DNA from 3 places in the Mesorhizobium sp. NZP2077 genome. Region 2 is predicted to be linked to each of the others. Evidence: riboswitches for the same ligand, from Rfam matches in the RefSeq annotation. Region 2 holds a riboswitch; each other region holds the start of a gene.

Region 1 (4,267 bases), 1.4 Mb from region 2:
CATCGCCATCGGAATGACCTTCGTCATCATTACCGCCGGCATCGACCTGTCGGTGGGCGCGGTGCTTGGCCTGTCCAGCGTTGTCACCGCATCGATGATGATCTCGGGCGGTTTCGGGCTCATTCCCACCATCCTCGCCGTGCTCGTCATGGGCATCGTCTTCGGCGCGATCCAGGGCACCATCTCCACCCGGTTCCGGCTGGAGCCGTTCATCGTCACGCTCGCCGGCTTGCAGGCGGCGCGCGGCCTGGCGCTGGTCGTCTCGGGCAACCAGTACATCAACATTTCCTATGGCGACGGGCCAGGCCTGGCGCCGCCGGTTTTCGCGATCCTCGGCGAGCGGCTGTTCAACAACACCGTACCGGTCGCCACCATCGTCTTCATCGTCTTTGCCGCGATCGCAACCATCGTGCTCAACACCACGCGCTTCGGCCGCTATGTCTTTGCCGTCGGCGGCAATGAGCGAGCAGCGCGCATTTCCGGCGTGCCCGTCTCCATGGTGAAGATCTCGGTCTATGCCATCACCGGCTTTGCCGCCGCTCTTGCCGGCATCGTGCATGCCGGCCAGTTCAATTTCGGCAGCGCCAATGACGGCATGGGCTACGAACTCACCGCGATCGCCGCCGTGGTCATTGGCGGCACCAGCCTCTTCGGCGGCGCCGGCTCGATGGTCGGCACGGTGGCCGGCACTATCATGCTGGGCGCACTCGCCAACATCCTGCAGCTCAACAACATCACGCCCGCCATGCAGTTGCTCGCGACCGCCGCGATCATCGTGCTGGCGGCAGTGCTTCAATCCCTCGTTCGCCGCCGCGAGGGTTTGGGTCGTTAGGAGGAGGCGGCAGAAACTGCAAAACCAATGTCTGGCCCCGGCCCGACGAGGAGGAGAATGAGTATGAAAACCACAAGACAAGGATCACGGCGCGCGCTTCACGTCGCGTTGTTGGCAGGCTCATGCCTGTGCATGGCGGGAGCGGCACAAGCCGCCGAGCCGCTGGTCAAGGCCTGCGCCAAGGACGGCCAGTTCATCATCGGCTTTTCACAGGCGAACAATGCCGAGCCCTACCGCCAACATGTCAATGACGAGCTGACGGCGGCCGCCAAGGAAGTGCCGGGCTTCACGTTGCAGATCGCCGACGGCGCCGGCAACGTCAACACGCAGACCTCGCAGGTGGACAACTTCATCACCCAGAAAGTCGATCTGCTGCTGATCTCGCCCTTCGAGGCGGCACCGCTGACACCGGCGGTCAAGCGCGCCATGGATGCCGGCATCCCGGTCATCGAGCTCGACCGCAAGACGGTCGGCGATCCCGGCAAGGACTACACCGCCTTCATCGGCGGCGACAATTACAAGATCGCGCTCGAAGCGGGCAAGTACACCGCCAAGACCTTGCTGCCGGAAGGTGGTGAAGCGGCGGTGCTGGAAGGTCTCCCGAGCTCGACGCCGGCTGTCGAACGGTTGAACGGCTTCAAGGACGGCGTCAAGGAGAATGCCAAGATCCAGGTCGTCGCCGAGCAGGCGGCGGACTGGGTGCCGGATAAAGCCCAGACCGCCTTCTCGGCCATGTTGCAGGCGCATCCCGACATCAAGGTGCTCTACGCCTCGAACGACATGATGGCGGCTGGCGCGCTGCTTGCCGCCAAGGGCGCTGGCAAGCAGGTCAAGATCATCGGCACCGACGGCCTGCCAGGCCCTGCCGGCGGGATCGAGGCCGTGGCCAAGGGCGACTGGGCGGCGACCTTCACCTATCCGACGGGTGCGAAGGAAGCGATCGAGATGTCGAAGAAGATCCTGCTCGATTGCGCGACTTCGGTGGATACGACGGTCACCGTCGACACGACAGCGATCACGCCCGAGAACGCCAAGCAACTGGCGGGAAAGTAAGGTCTGTCTGTAGACTATTCGATCCGGGGCGGGGTTCACGCGAACCTCGCCCCGTCTGCGTTTGCAAACGTCACCGGCAGCTCGCGGTGGCAAGGGATTGACAGCGGCAGAGGATATCTCTTTAACAGTTTTGTTATTACATTACAGACGGAGATATCGCACGCCCCTATCTGATGAGGTTGCAGTCTGTTGGTGCCGCGATGGTGACAGGACCAGTCGAAAAGAATTGTTGCGATGCGCCAGGGGCAAATCTACGATGCTCCGGTGATGGTCCCCGCGCCGAAAGGCAAGGGGTGAAAAGGGAACACGGTGAGACCCTCCGAGGTCGAGGCCGTGGCTGCCCCCGCAACTGTAAGCGGTGAGCAAGATCCGACATGCCACTGGCCGGCAAGGCTGGGAAGGCAGGATTGCGCCGAGACCCGCGAGCCAGGAGACCTGCCATCACTGAGTTGACCGGACGGGGTGTGCCGGGAGGAAACGTGGACGTCGGTCTTGTCGGCCGGCTCGCCAACATCCTTCCGTCGCCAGTTTTGGAAAGTGACGGAAAGTTGGACGGCTCCATCGATCATCGCATCATCGTGTGCACTCTCTGCCGTGACGTCCCGACCGGGGTCAGGTCGGGCCAAAGCCTCTGCGCCGACTTACGCTCCCGGCTCTCAGCCCACCATGAGCCCGCGGTGGCAAATGGTTTCACGGTCGAAGGCGTCGAATGCATGGCGGGCTGCGCGCGGCCGCTGACGGTGGCTTTCCAGGCGCCAGGCAAGGCAGCCTACCTCTTCGGCTCCATAGACGCCGAGGCCGATGCCGGCGATCTCGTGCGATTTGCCAGGCTTTACGCCTCGCTCGCCGACGGCTGGTGCAATTCCGGACAACGTCCGCCGCGACTGGCTGGCAAGACGCTGGCCCGCATTCCGGTACCAGGCAAGCCTGCGGGAGACAGCCGATGACAACGCCACTTCTGGACGCCCGCAATTTGAGCGCGACGGCAAATGGGCGGAATCTGGTCCATGCGGTCAGCCTGTCGGTTGCCGCTGGTGATCGCCTCGCCATCATTGGCCCCAACGGCGCCGGCAAGACGACGCTGCTGCGCATGCTGTCGGGCATGCTGAGGCCAAGTTCGGGCGAGGTGAAGCTTGGCGGGCGCCGCCTGGACAGGATCTCGACCGCCGAACGGGCATTGCACATCGCCGTCGTCGGCCAGACCGACCAGCCGGATCCGCGGCTGGCGGTGATCGACTATGTCGAGCTTGGCCGCGTCCCGCATGCCGGCCTGAGGCGCAGGAGCGAGGAACACGACATTGTCGTGAACGCGCTGCGTCGGACCAGCTTGTTGCCGCTGCTTGGCCGCAGCATCGGCTCGCTGTCGGGCGGGGAACGCCAACGCGCCCAGCTGGCGCGCGCCATCGCACAGCAACCGAAAGTGCTGTTCCTCGACGAGCCGACCAACCATCTCGATCCGCGCGCCCGCGCAGAACTTCTCGAACTCGTGGCCGGCTTCGGCATGACGGTGATCGCCGTGCTGCACGATCTGGCGTTGGTGGCGCCCTTCGCCACCAGAGTCGCGGTAATGAATGAAGCGCGGCTGCATGCGCTGGCTGCACCGCGCGAAGCGCTGACGCAACAGCTGATCCGCGAGATTTTCGGTGTCGACGTGTTTCGCCTGCGCCACCCCACCGAGGACCGCGAACTGACGGTGTTCGATGTTCCGAACCGCGCCGCGCCGCCGTCCTGATCAAACCCTTCATCCGACACTGTTCAACCAAGGAGCAAAATCCGTGAAACGTCTCGCACTGTCGCTCGTCTTCTCGCTGCTGGCGTCGACAGCCTTCGCCTTCCCCGTCACCGTCGACAGCTGCGGCAAGCCGCTGACCTTCGACGCGCCACCCAACCGCGCCGTCATCCACGATCTCAACATGGCCGAGATGGCCTTCGCGCTGAAGCTGCAGCCGTCGATCGTCGGCCTTACCGGCATCACCGGATGGTACAAGGTCGGTCCCGAATTCAAGGCCGAGCAGGGTTCCATCCCGGAACTGGCGCCAAAATACCCGACGCTCGAAAACCTCGTCGCGGTCGAGCCCGATTTCTTCTTCGCCGGCTGGTACTATGGCATGAAGCCGGGCGGCGACGTGACGCCCGACACGCTCGCTCCGCACGGGATCAAGACGCTGGTGCTGACCGAAAGCTGCGTCCATCTCGACAAGACCAGGCCGGCCGCCTCGATGGACCTTCTGTATGGCGACGTCGAAAAGCTGGGCAAGATTTTTGGCAAGGAGGCCGAAGCCGAGAAGCTTGTTGCCGGCTGGAAGGCGCAACTGGCTGACATCACCGCCAAGGTTGGCAGCGCCAAGGGAACGCGGGTGTTCCTCTACGATTCCGGCGAGG
Region 2 (4,267 bases):
GAAACTCTACCGCGTCGCCGATTATCTGCTGATCGCGCTATTCGCTGTTGTTTCGGTGATCGCGGTTCTGGTGTTCTAGAACTCGATCCCCTGCTGTGCTTTCACGCCTGCCGAAAAATGGTGTTTGGTCACGCCCATCTCGGTGACCAGATCCGCGGCCTCGACCAGGGCCGGCTTGGCATTGCGGCCGGTGACGACAACATGCAGGCCTTCGCGCCGCGCTTTCAGCGCAGCGACCACTTCTTCGAGGTCAAGATAATCGTAGCGCAACGCGATGTTGAGCTCGTCGAGCACGACAAGACTGATCGACGGATCGGCGATCAACTCCAGCGCCTTGGCCCAGGCAGCTTGCGCCGCGGCGATGTCGCGCCTCAGATCCTGTGTCTCCCAGGTAAAACCCTCGCCCATCGCGTGCCAGACGACACGATCACCGAAGGCGGCAAACGCATCCTTCTCGCCAGTGTGCCATTTGCCCTTGATGAACTGGACGACACCGACGCGCTTGCCATAGCCGAGCATCCGCAGCGCCAGGCCGAAGGCGGCCGTCGTCTTGCCCTTGCCCGGGCCGGTGTTGACGATGAGCAGACCCTTCTCGACCGTCTTGCTCGCCACCTCGGCGTCCTGCACCGCCTTGCGCTTGGCCATCTTGGCGCGATGGCGCTCTTCGTCCTTATTGTCGATGTCGGTCATCTCATTTCACCTTGAGCGGCAGCCCCGCCACCATCAGCAGCACCGTATCGGCGATCGCCGCGACTTGCTGGTTGAGACGCCCGGCGTCATCGCGAAAACGGCGCGCCAGGGCATTGTCCGGCACGATACCTTGCCCGACTTCGTTTGAAACCACGAACCAAGGCCCGCGCGGCCACGACAGCACATCCGCCAACCGCCGGCATTCCAGCTCAAGTTCGTGATCGGCCAGCATGTGATTGGTCAGCCACAGCGTCAGGCAGTCGACCAGCACCGGCTGGTTGTCTGGCAGGGCCTCAATCGCGCCGGCAAGGTCGAGCGGCGCGTCGATGGTCGTCCAGCCCTCGCCGCGCCGCGAGCGGTGCAGCGCGATGCGCTCGCGCATCTCGTCGTCATAGGCTTGCGCGGTGGCAATATAAATCCATGGTGACGGCAACTCCGTCGCCAGGGTTTCGGCGTGCCCGCTCTTTCCGGAGCGCGCACCGCCGATGATGAAGGTCAGCTTGCCGCGATCAGGCAAAGCTGTCGCGCAGGCTGGTCGCGGTGCCGGTGAAGCGTCCGCGCACCACGCCGACGACGGCGCCAAGCACCAGCCAGAACACCAGATTGGTCACCGTCACCGCCACCACGAACTGGTGATGCAGACCTTCGGGAATTGCTGTCTCGTAACTGCCGGGCTGCGGCGCGCCGACAATATGCGGCGCGACGATCAAGGCCACGGCCAGGATCGCCAGCGGCAGCGACTTGCGGAACGCGATCAGGCCGAGCCCGGCTGCGGTCGCCGCCACCGTTGCCCACCACCAGATCTGGCGCTGCGTCAGATCGGCCGCAGGCATGGCCGGCAGTTCCGGCGGCAGACCGAGACCAGGCGCCAGCGTGAACACGGCAAAGCCGGCCAGGCCCCAGAACACGCCCTGGCGCCAGGTGCCGATGCCACCAGCGAATTCCGAAACAGCGACCAGGATCAGCGCAAAGCCGATGCCGGTGACGATATTGGCAAGCACGCTGAAGGCGAAACGCTCGAAACCGTCCGCCGGCGTCCAACCCTCGTCTTCCGCCGGAGCAGTCGCTTCGGCCAGGGCCGGCGCCGCAGTGCTCATGGCATTCCCCGCCGGGGCGGCCGTGCTCATGGCAGTGGTATCCGTTGCGGCCGGTGCCGCGGCATGGTCGTGCTTGTGGCCACCGCCGGCCTGTTCGTAGACTTCCGCCTTCAGGATCAGCGGCACGGTGGCATAGGCCTGCATGCAGGCGAGGACGACGCCAGCCACGAGCCCTGCGATCGCCGCGATGAACACGACGTTGCGAAACAGGTTCATGATGTTAGATCCTCGTCAGTGGCAGGGGAACGCCATCGAATGGCGATAGTCGTGAGCCGCATTGTGGATCGCATCGATATGCGAGAAGCCGACAAAGCCCATCACGAAAATGCCGAGAAACGCAGCAAGAGCGAGCTGCATGAAGCGCGACTGCGAGGAGACGGAGGCACCGAGGGAGACGGAAGCGGTAGTCATATCTTGTCCTTTCACCCTCCACCCGAGGGCCTGTCAGTTTTGCCGTCGTCGGCAGGTCTCCTGGCTCGCGGATCAGCGCCCTTCTCCACCTTCCCGAAGACGAATCTTCAGTGGCATATGGAGAGGACTACCGCACACAGTTGCGGGGGCAGCCACGGCATTGGGCAACAAACGAGCCCGCACCGCATTCCCTCTTGGCTCCAAAACGGAACCGACGACCATGTGACTATAGGGAAAATCACGACACGCGGCAAACCAAATTCCGCCGGCAATCAGCGCGATTGCGCCATGCCGACAAGTCAGGTGGTCCTGGGCACGACAATTGACAATTGCACCGGCCGGGTGTCGGCTGGCGTCCTCACAGGAAGCCAGCCATGCAGCCCATTGCGAGCGAGCGCGATCCCTATAACGGCCTGACCCAGGCCGAACCCACGCTGCCCTCATCGGCCTATTGGGATGCGGCGGCCTATCAGCGTGACCTTGATGCCATCTGGTACAAAAACTGGCTGCTTGTCTGCCGCGAGACCGATCTGGCCCAGCCGCTGGCCTTCCGCCGATTCCGCATCGGCACGCAGGATATCATCGTGCTGCGCGACGACACCGGCGAGCTGCGCGCCTTCCACAACACCTGCCGCCATCGCGGCTCGCAGCTGTGCCAGGAGAGCGAGGGCCGGCTGAAGGCGCGGCTGATCACATGCCCCTACCATGCCTGGTCCTATTCGCTGCGCGGTGACCTCGTGCGCGTGCCGTCGAAATCGCTGCCGGACGGCTTCGACAAGGCCGACCACCCGCTTTATCGCGTCGCGCTGTCGGTGTGGCGCGGCTTCGTGTTCATCAATCTGCACGAGGACGCGTTACTGGAGAACGCGGGCGGCTCGGCGCAGGCATCCTTCGATCCCGCCTCCGGCAATCTCGGCAACTGGCCGCTGGAAACGCTGGTCTCAGGCCATGTGCTGCGCAAGGTGATGAACTGCAACTGGAAGATTTTTTGGGAAAACTTCAACGAGTGCCTGCACTGCCCGGGCGTCCACAAGGACCTGTCGCGGCTGGTGCCGATCTATGGCCGCGGCCTGATGAGCCGGCATGACGATCCCGAATGGACGCGCCATGCCGACAATGACGCGCCGGAGTTTTCCGGTGGCCTGCGCGCCGGCGCCGAAACCTGGTCGCGCGATGGCCGGACGCACGGGCCGGTCTTCTCGGGGTTGACGCCAGCCGAACGCGCCGCCGGCCAGACCTATGCCACCAGCCTGCCCTCGATGTTCATCGTCGGTCATGTCGATTATGTCAGGACCGTGCGCCTGTTGCCGCTCGGCCCCGAGCAGACGGAGCTTGTCGCCGAATGGCTGTTCGCGCCCGAGGCGCTGGCCGCGACAGACATCGACAACATCGTCGCCTTCGGCACACAGGTGCTGGAAGAGGATGCGGCGATCTGCGAGGTCAACCAGAGGGGCCTGCGCTCGATGCGCCACCAATCTGGCGTGCTGATGCCCGAGGAATATGACCTGCACCGCTTCCACAATTGGGTGCGCGAGCGCCACGCGGCGCTTTGGTCAATGCCCTGATCGTCAGAGAGACTTCGGCAGGTAACGCCACGTCACGAAGCCGCAAACCGCCGCCAGCAGGCTGAGCGTGATGAACACCGAGCCCAGTCCGAAAAAGATCAGCACTACGGAATAAACCAGCGGCGGCGTCAGCTCGGAAAAATCGAGATAGGTGCGGTAGACCGCCGCCATCTGCGCCCGCTCATAGGAGCGCACCGAGCGCATGAAGGCGGTCGAGCCCAGCGCGTCGAGCGCAATGGTGAAGAACGCGCCACCGAGCAGAAAGGCGCCGGTCAGCAACGGCGCTGTCGCTCCCACCGTGCCCGCCGCCAGCAGCATCGCCGACATGGCGAAATAGGCAAAGGTCATGGTCTTGCGGCCGCCAAAGCGCTTTCCGGCCTTGCCCCAGAAGATCGCCATGAACAGCAGCGCATTGCCGGCCGAGACCAGCAGGCCGCCGGCCAGCTTCCCCTCGCCGGTGATGACCATGAACAGCGGTCCATAGACGAAGAACGTCGACCAGAA
Region 3 (4,267 bases), 1.9 Mb from region 2:
CTCAGGAAACCAGGTTCATAACAGAACTAAAATCCCCGTTCGGCGCCTCGCTGGCCACCCCCGATTGACAATCTTTGGGGTGAGCGCATCCTCCGCAGCCATCTCTGAGGGGAGATTCGGGCCATGTGGGATTTCGAGATCGGCCGGTCGGTGTCCATCATGATCAGGACCTGGCCTTTCATTGTCTTTCGCATGATCATCTATTTCGGCATCACGCTGGCCTACATCGTGGCAACCGGCACCGGCGCCTCCGTCGGCTATGGCGTCGGCCATATCTCCACCGATCCCGACGGGCCTATGTCTTTTGCCCTGTGGGGTGGCGTGGTCGGTTTCGGCATCGTTTCGATCGCCGTCTACTGGATCCGCGAATACATCCTCTACGTTGTCAAGGCCGGCCATATCGCCGTCATGGTCCATCTGATCGATGGCCGGGATGTTCCTGATGGCCAGAACCAGATCGCCTATGCAAAGCAGGTCGTCACCGAGCGTTTTGCCGAGGCCAACATCCTTTTTGTCGTCGACCAGCTGGTCAAGGGCGCCATCCGTGCCATCACCGGCCTGCTCGGCGGCATCGCCGCCTTCCTGCCGATCCCGGGCCTGAGTGGTCTGGTCTCGTTCCTCAACACGGTGATCCGCCTGTCGCTGACCTATGTCGACGAGATCATTCTCGGCTACAACATCCGCATCAATTCGTCCTCGCCCTTCGAGACGGCGCGGCAAGCCGTTGTGCTCTACGCCCAGAACGGCAAGATCATGGTCAAGAACGCCGTCTGGCTGGCAGTCATCATGTGGGGCGTCTCTTTCGTCATCTTCCTGCTGATGCTGGCCCCTGCCGCCGCCATTTTGTTCATGATGCCCGGGCAGCTGGCTGGCTGGGCCTTCGTGCTCGCCATCGTCTTCGCCTGGGCCTTCAAGGCGGCCTTCATCGAACCCTTCGCCATCGCTTGCCTGATGCAGGTCTATTTCAAGACCATCGCCGGCCAGGTGCCCGATCCGGCCTGGGACGCCCGATTGGCCGAGGCGTCGTCGAAGTTCAGGGAGTTGAAGGACAAGGCGCTGGCCTCGTTCGGCGGCTCGCGCTGGGGTCCGGCTGGCGCGACGCGCTGATCGGCGGGCTGCGCCGGCGCAATGGCAGCGATGTTGAGGTCCGCCACGGCTGACTTGAGCTGCGCCTCGCCTTGCCCGCAAAACGTCTCGCTCATGATCAGTTCGGGCAGCGGCAGGCGTCGGCCCCAGCCATGCGTTTCGAGGTCCGGTTTCGGTGCGAACTCGGAAACATGGCCGACGCAGAGATAGGCGATCGGCGTCACGTGCTCGGGAATCGACAGCAGGCCTTTCAGCGCTTGCGGCTCGATGATGCTGACCCAGCCGACACCGACGCCTTCGGCACGCGCGGCCAGCCAGAAATTCTGCACCGCGCAGACCGTGCTGTAGAGATCCATCTCCGGATTGTGCCAGCGTCCCAGCGGCGAACCCTGCGAGCGCCGGCGGTCGCAGGTGATGCAGATGTTGAGCGCGCTTTCGCAGATGCCTTCGAGCTTGAGCTTGCGGTAGAGCGCCTGTTTGTCTTCTTCGATTTCAGGCAGTTCCTGTTCTCGCGCGGCCAGGAACAGGTCGCGCACCTCCGCCCGTCGCGCGGCATCGCGGATGACAATGAAATTCCACGGCTGCATGAAACCGACAGACGGCGCGTGATGGGCGGCAAGCAGCAGCCGCGCCAGCACCTCATCATCGAGTGCGGTGGGGAGGAAATGGCTGCGGACATCGCGCCGCGTGAACATGGCGCGGTAGACCGCGTCGCGCGCCATCTGGTCAAATCCGTCGCCCACAGGAGCGGTCATAGAATCCGGCATCGCTTGTCCCCTTGCGATTGCAGTCCATGTCCGCCGCCTGACCATGCGGATGACGATGCCTGCCAGGCCGGTCTTCTGGCTTGGGATCAACCCGCGTCCGGTGCCTTCCCGTCATCGACAGTGGCATTTACCGGCGCGGTCCCCCTCACAGCGTTGGGCACGCCACGGAGTTCAACCGTGTTCCCGATTCTCCCGCTTGCGGCGGGCACCAGGCAGTGGCCGCGACCTTACGCCGAAGCGCCGGCAGCGCCAATCCCCGCAGCGACGCCAATGGACGCAGGCATGATTTTCCCCAGCCATCAAGCGGCAACGCATGGCCATCGTGGCGCCGGGGCACTAGATAGGGAGCATGACAACCCGTCTTTACACCCACCCGATCTTTCTTGAGCACATCACACCGCCCGGTCACCCCGAGCGGCCGGACCGCTTGCGCGCCATTGAGCGCGTGCTCGACGACGAGGCCTTCGCCGCGCTTGACCGCGTCAAGGCGCCGGAGGGCGACGAGGCCACGATCCTCTACGCCCATCCCGCCGATTTCGTCGCCCGCATCCGCGCTGCCATTCCCGAAGAGGGCCTTGCCCGCGTCGATGCCGACACCACCGCCAGCCCGAAGAGCTGGCAAGCGGTGATCACCGCGATCGGTGCCGCCAACGCCGCCGTCGATGATGTTTTTTCAGGCCGTGCCGACAATGTCTTCGTTGCCGCGCGGCCGCCTGGACACCATGCCGAAAAAACGACGGCGATGGGCTTCTGCTTCTTCAACACGGCGGCGATTGCGGCGCGCTATGCGCAGAAGAAGCATGGCGTCGAGCGCGTCGCGGTTGTCGATTGGGACGTGCACCATGGCAACGGCACGCAGGATATTTTCTGGGACGATCCGTCGGTGCTCTATTGTTCGACGCACCAGATGCCGCTCTATCCCGGCACCGGCGCGAAGAGCGAGACTGGCGCCGGCAACATCGTCAACGCGCCCTTAGCGCCGCAGACCGGCAGCGATGTGTTTCGTGATGCCTTCCTGTCGCGCGTGCTGCCGGCGCTCGACAATTTCGCGCCCGATCTGATTATCATTTCGGCCGGCTTCGACGCGCATCACCGCGACCCGCTGGCCGAAATCAACCTGACCGAAGACGATTTCGACTGGGCGACGGGCCAGCTGATGCAGCGTGCGGCCCGCCACAGCGGCAACAGGCTCGTCAGCCTGCTCGAGGGCGGCTACGATCTGCAGGGACTGGCATTTTCGGTCGCCGCCCATGTCGGCCGACTGATGAAAGGATAAACGATGGCTGCTGAGACCAACGAAGACGTCAAGGCGATGAGCTTCGAGCAGGCACTCGACGCGCTGGAGAAGATCGTCGATGATCTGGAGCGTGGCGACGTGGCGCTCGACCAGTCGATCAAGATCTATGAGCGCGGCGAGGCGCTGAAGGCGCATTGCGACCGGCTGCTGAAGGCCGCCGAGGACAAGGTCGAGAAGATCAGGCTGTCGCGCGACGGCAAGCCGGTCGGAACCGAGCCGCTCGACGCTGACTGAGTCACGGTCGCGAATGACGGTCTTGCCTTACCGGTTTTTGGACACGATCATGGTTGAGGGTTAAGCTCGCCCGATTGAAACGGCTCCAGGACAAGAGGAGATACGGAAGCGATGTGCAGAAACATCAAGACCCTGTTCAATTTTGATCCGCCGGCAACCAATGACGAAGTCCGCGACGCCGCACTCCAGTTCGTCCGCAAGCTGAGCGGAACGACGCGGCCGTCGAAGCAGAACCAGCACGCGTTCGACCACGCGGTCGAAGCCATCGCGGCATCGGCGCGTGAGCTGCTCGATTCGCTCGAAACCCATCAGCATCCGCGCAATCGCGAAGAGGTGGCGGCCAAGCTGCGGGCAAAGGCGGCGATCCGGTTTGCCTGATGCGCCCAGAGTGGTCCACGACCGCTGATAAGGAGAGTTCATGAGCTTTTTCCCGGGCAAAGACCCTGAAGCCGGCGATGCCTTCGCCAGCGACCAGATCGAGCTGATGGTGATCCCGAACGCCAAGGACATTGGCGGTTTTCAGGTGCGCCGGGCCTTGCCGACCGCCAAGAGGCGGCTGGTCGGGCCGTTCATCTTCTTCGATCGCATGGGTCCGGCGATCCTGCGCGCCGGCCAGGCGCTCGATGTCCGTCCGCATCCGCATATCGGCCTGTCGACGGTCACCTATCTGTTCGACGGCAAGATCCGGCATCGCGATTCGCTGGGCACCGAAATGGTGATCCAGCCCGGCGACGTGAATCTGATGACCGCCGGCCGCGGCATCGTCCATTCCGAGCGCACGCCCGAGGAACTGCGCGGTGCGCCGATGTCGATCTCTGGCCTGCAGACATGGCTGGCCTTGCCCGATGGCAAGGAAGAGGTGGCGCCGGTGTTCGAGAACACC

The links. A riboswitch is a leader RNA that binds a small molecule or an ion and turns the genes downstream of it on or off. The one in region 2 is predicted to bind cobalamin.
Region 1: linked by a shared signal. The riboswitch ahead of HGP13_RS25145 (DUF1636 family protein) and the one ahead of HGP13_RS18025 (CbtB domain-containing protein) in region 2 are both predicted to bind cobalamin.
Region 3: linked by a shared signal. The riboswitch ahead of bluB (5,6-dimethylbenzimidazole synthase) and the one ahead of HGP13_RS18025 (CbtB domain-containing protein) in region 2 are both predicted to bind cobalamin.

What each region holds. Positions count from the first base shown of each region.
Region 1 is NZ_CP051293.1:5,015,996-5,020,262, reverse strand. Features, by position in the region: gene HGP13_RS25155 (ABC transporter permease) at 1-832, shown strand, start outside; gene HGP13_RS25150 (substrate-binding domain-containing protein) at 896-1,885, shown strand; cobalamin riboswitch at 2,137-2,343, shown strand; gene HGP13_RS25145 (DUF1636 family protein) at 2,350-2,832, shown strand; gene HGP13_RS25140 (ABC transporter ATP-binding protein) at 2,829-3,617, shown strand; gene HGP13_RS25135 (ABC transporter substrate-binding protein) at 3,661-4,267, shown strand, end outside.
Region 2 is NZ_CP051293.1:3,624,347-3,628,613, reverse strand. Features, by position in the region: gene cbiB (adenosylcobinamide-phosphate synthase CbiB) at 1-79, shown strand, start outside; gene cobO (cob(I)yrinic acid a,c-diamide adenosyltransferase) at 76-690, opposite strand; gene cobU (bifunctional adenosylcobinamide kinase/adenosylcobinamide-phosphate guanylyltransferase) at 692-1,207, opposite strand; gene HGP13_RS18030 (CbtA family protein) at 1,200-2,003, opposite strand; gene HGP13_RS18025 (CbtB domain-containing protein) at 2,019-2,198, opposite strand; cobalamin riboswitch at 2,231-2,429, opposite strand; gene HGP13_RS18020 (aromatic ring-hydroxylating dioxygenase subunit alpha) at 2,573-3,763, shown strand; gene HGP13_RS18015 (MFS transporter) at 3,767-4,267, opposite strand, start outside.
Region 3 is NZ_CP051293.1:5,522,530-5,526,796, reverse strand. Features, by position in the region: gene HGP13_RS27695 (TetR/AcrR family transcriptional regulator) at 1-21, shown strand, start outside; gene HGP13_RS27690 (hypothetical protein) at 124-1,107, shown strand; partial or broken gene bluB (5,6-dimethylbenzimidazole synthase) at 1,224-1,808, opposite strand; cobalamin riboswitch at 1,901-2,081, opposite strand; gene HGP13_RS27680 (histone deacetylase family protein) at 2,203-3,129, shown strand; gene HGP13_RS27675 (exodeoxyribonuclease VII small subunit) at 3,133-3,384, shown strand; gene HGP13_RS27670 (DUF2277 domain-containing protein) at 3,496-3,762, shown strand; gene HGP13_RS27665 (pirin family protein) at 3,803-4,267, shown strand, end outside.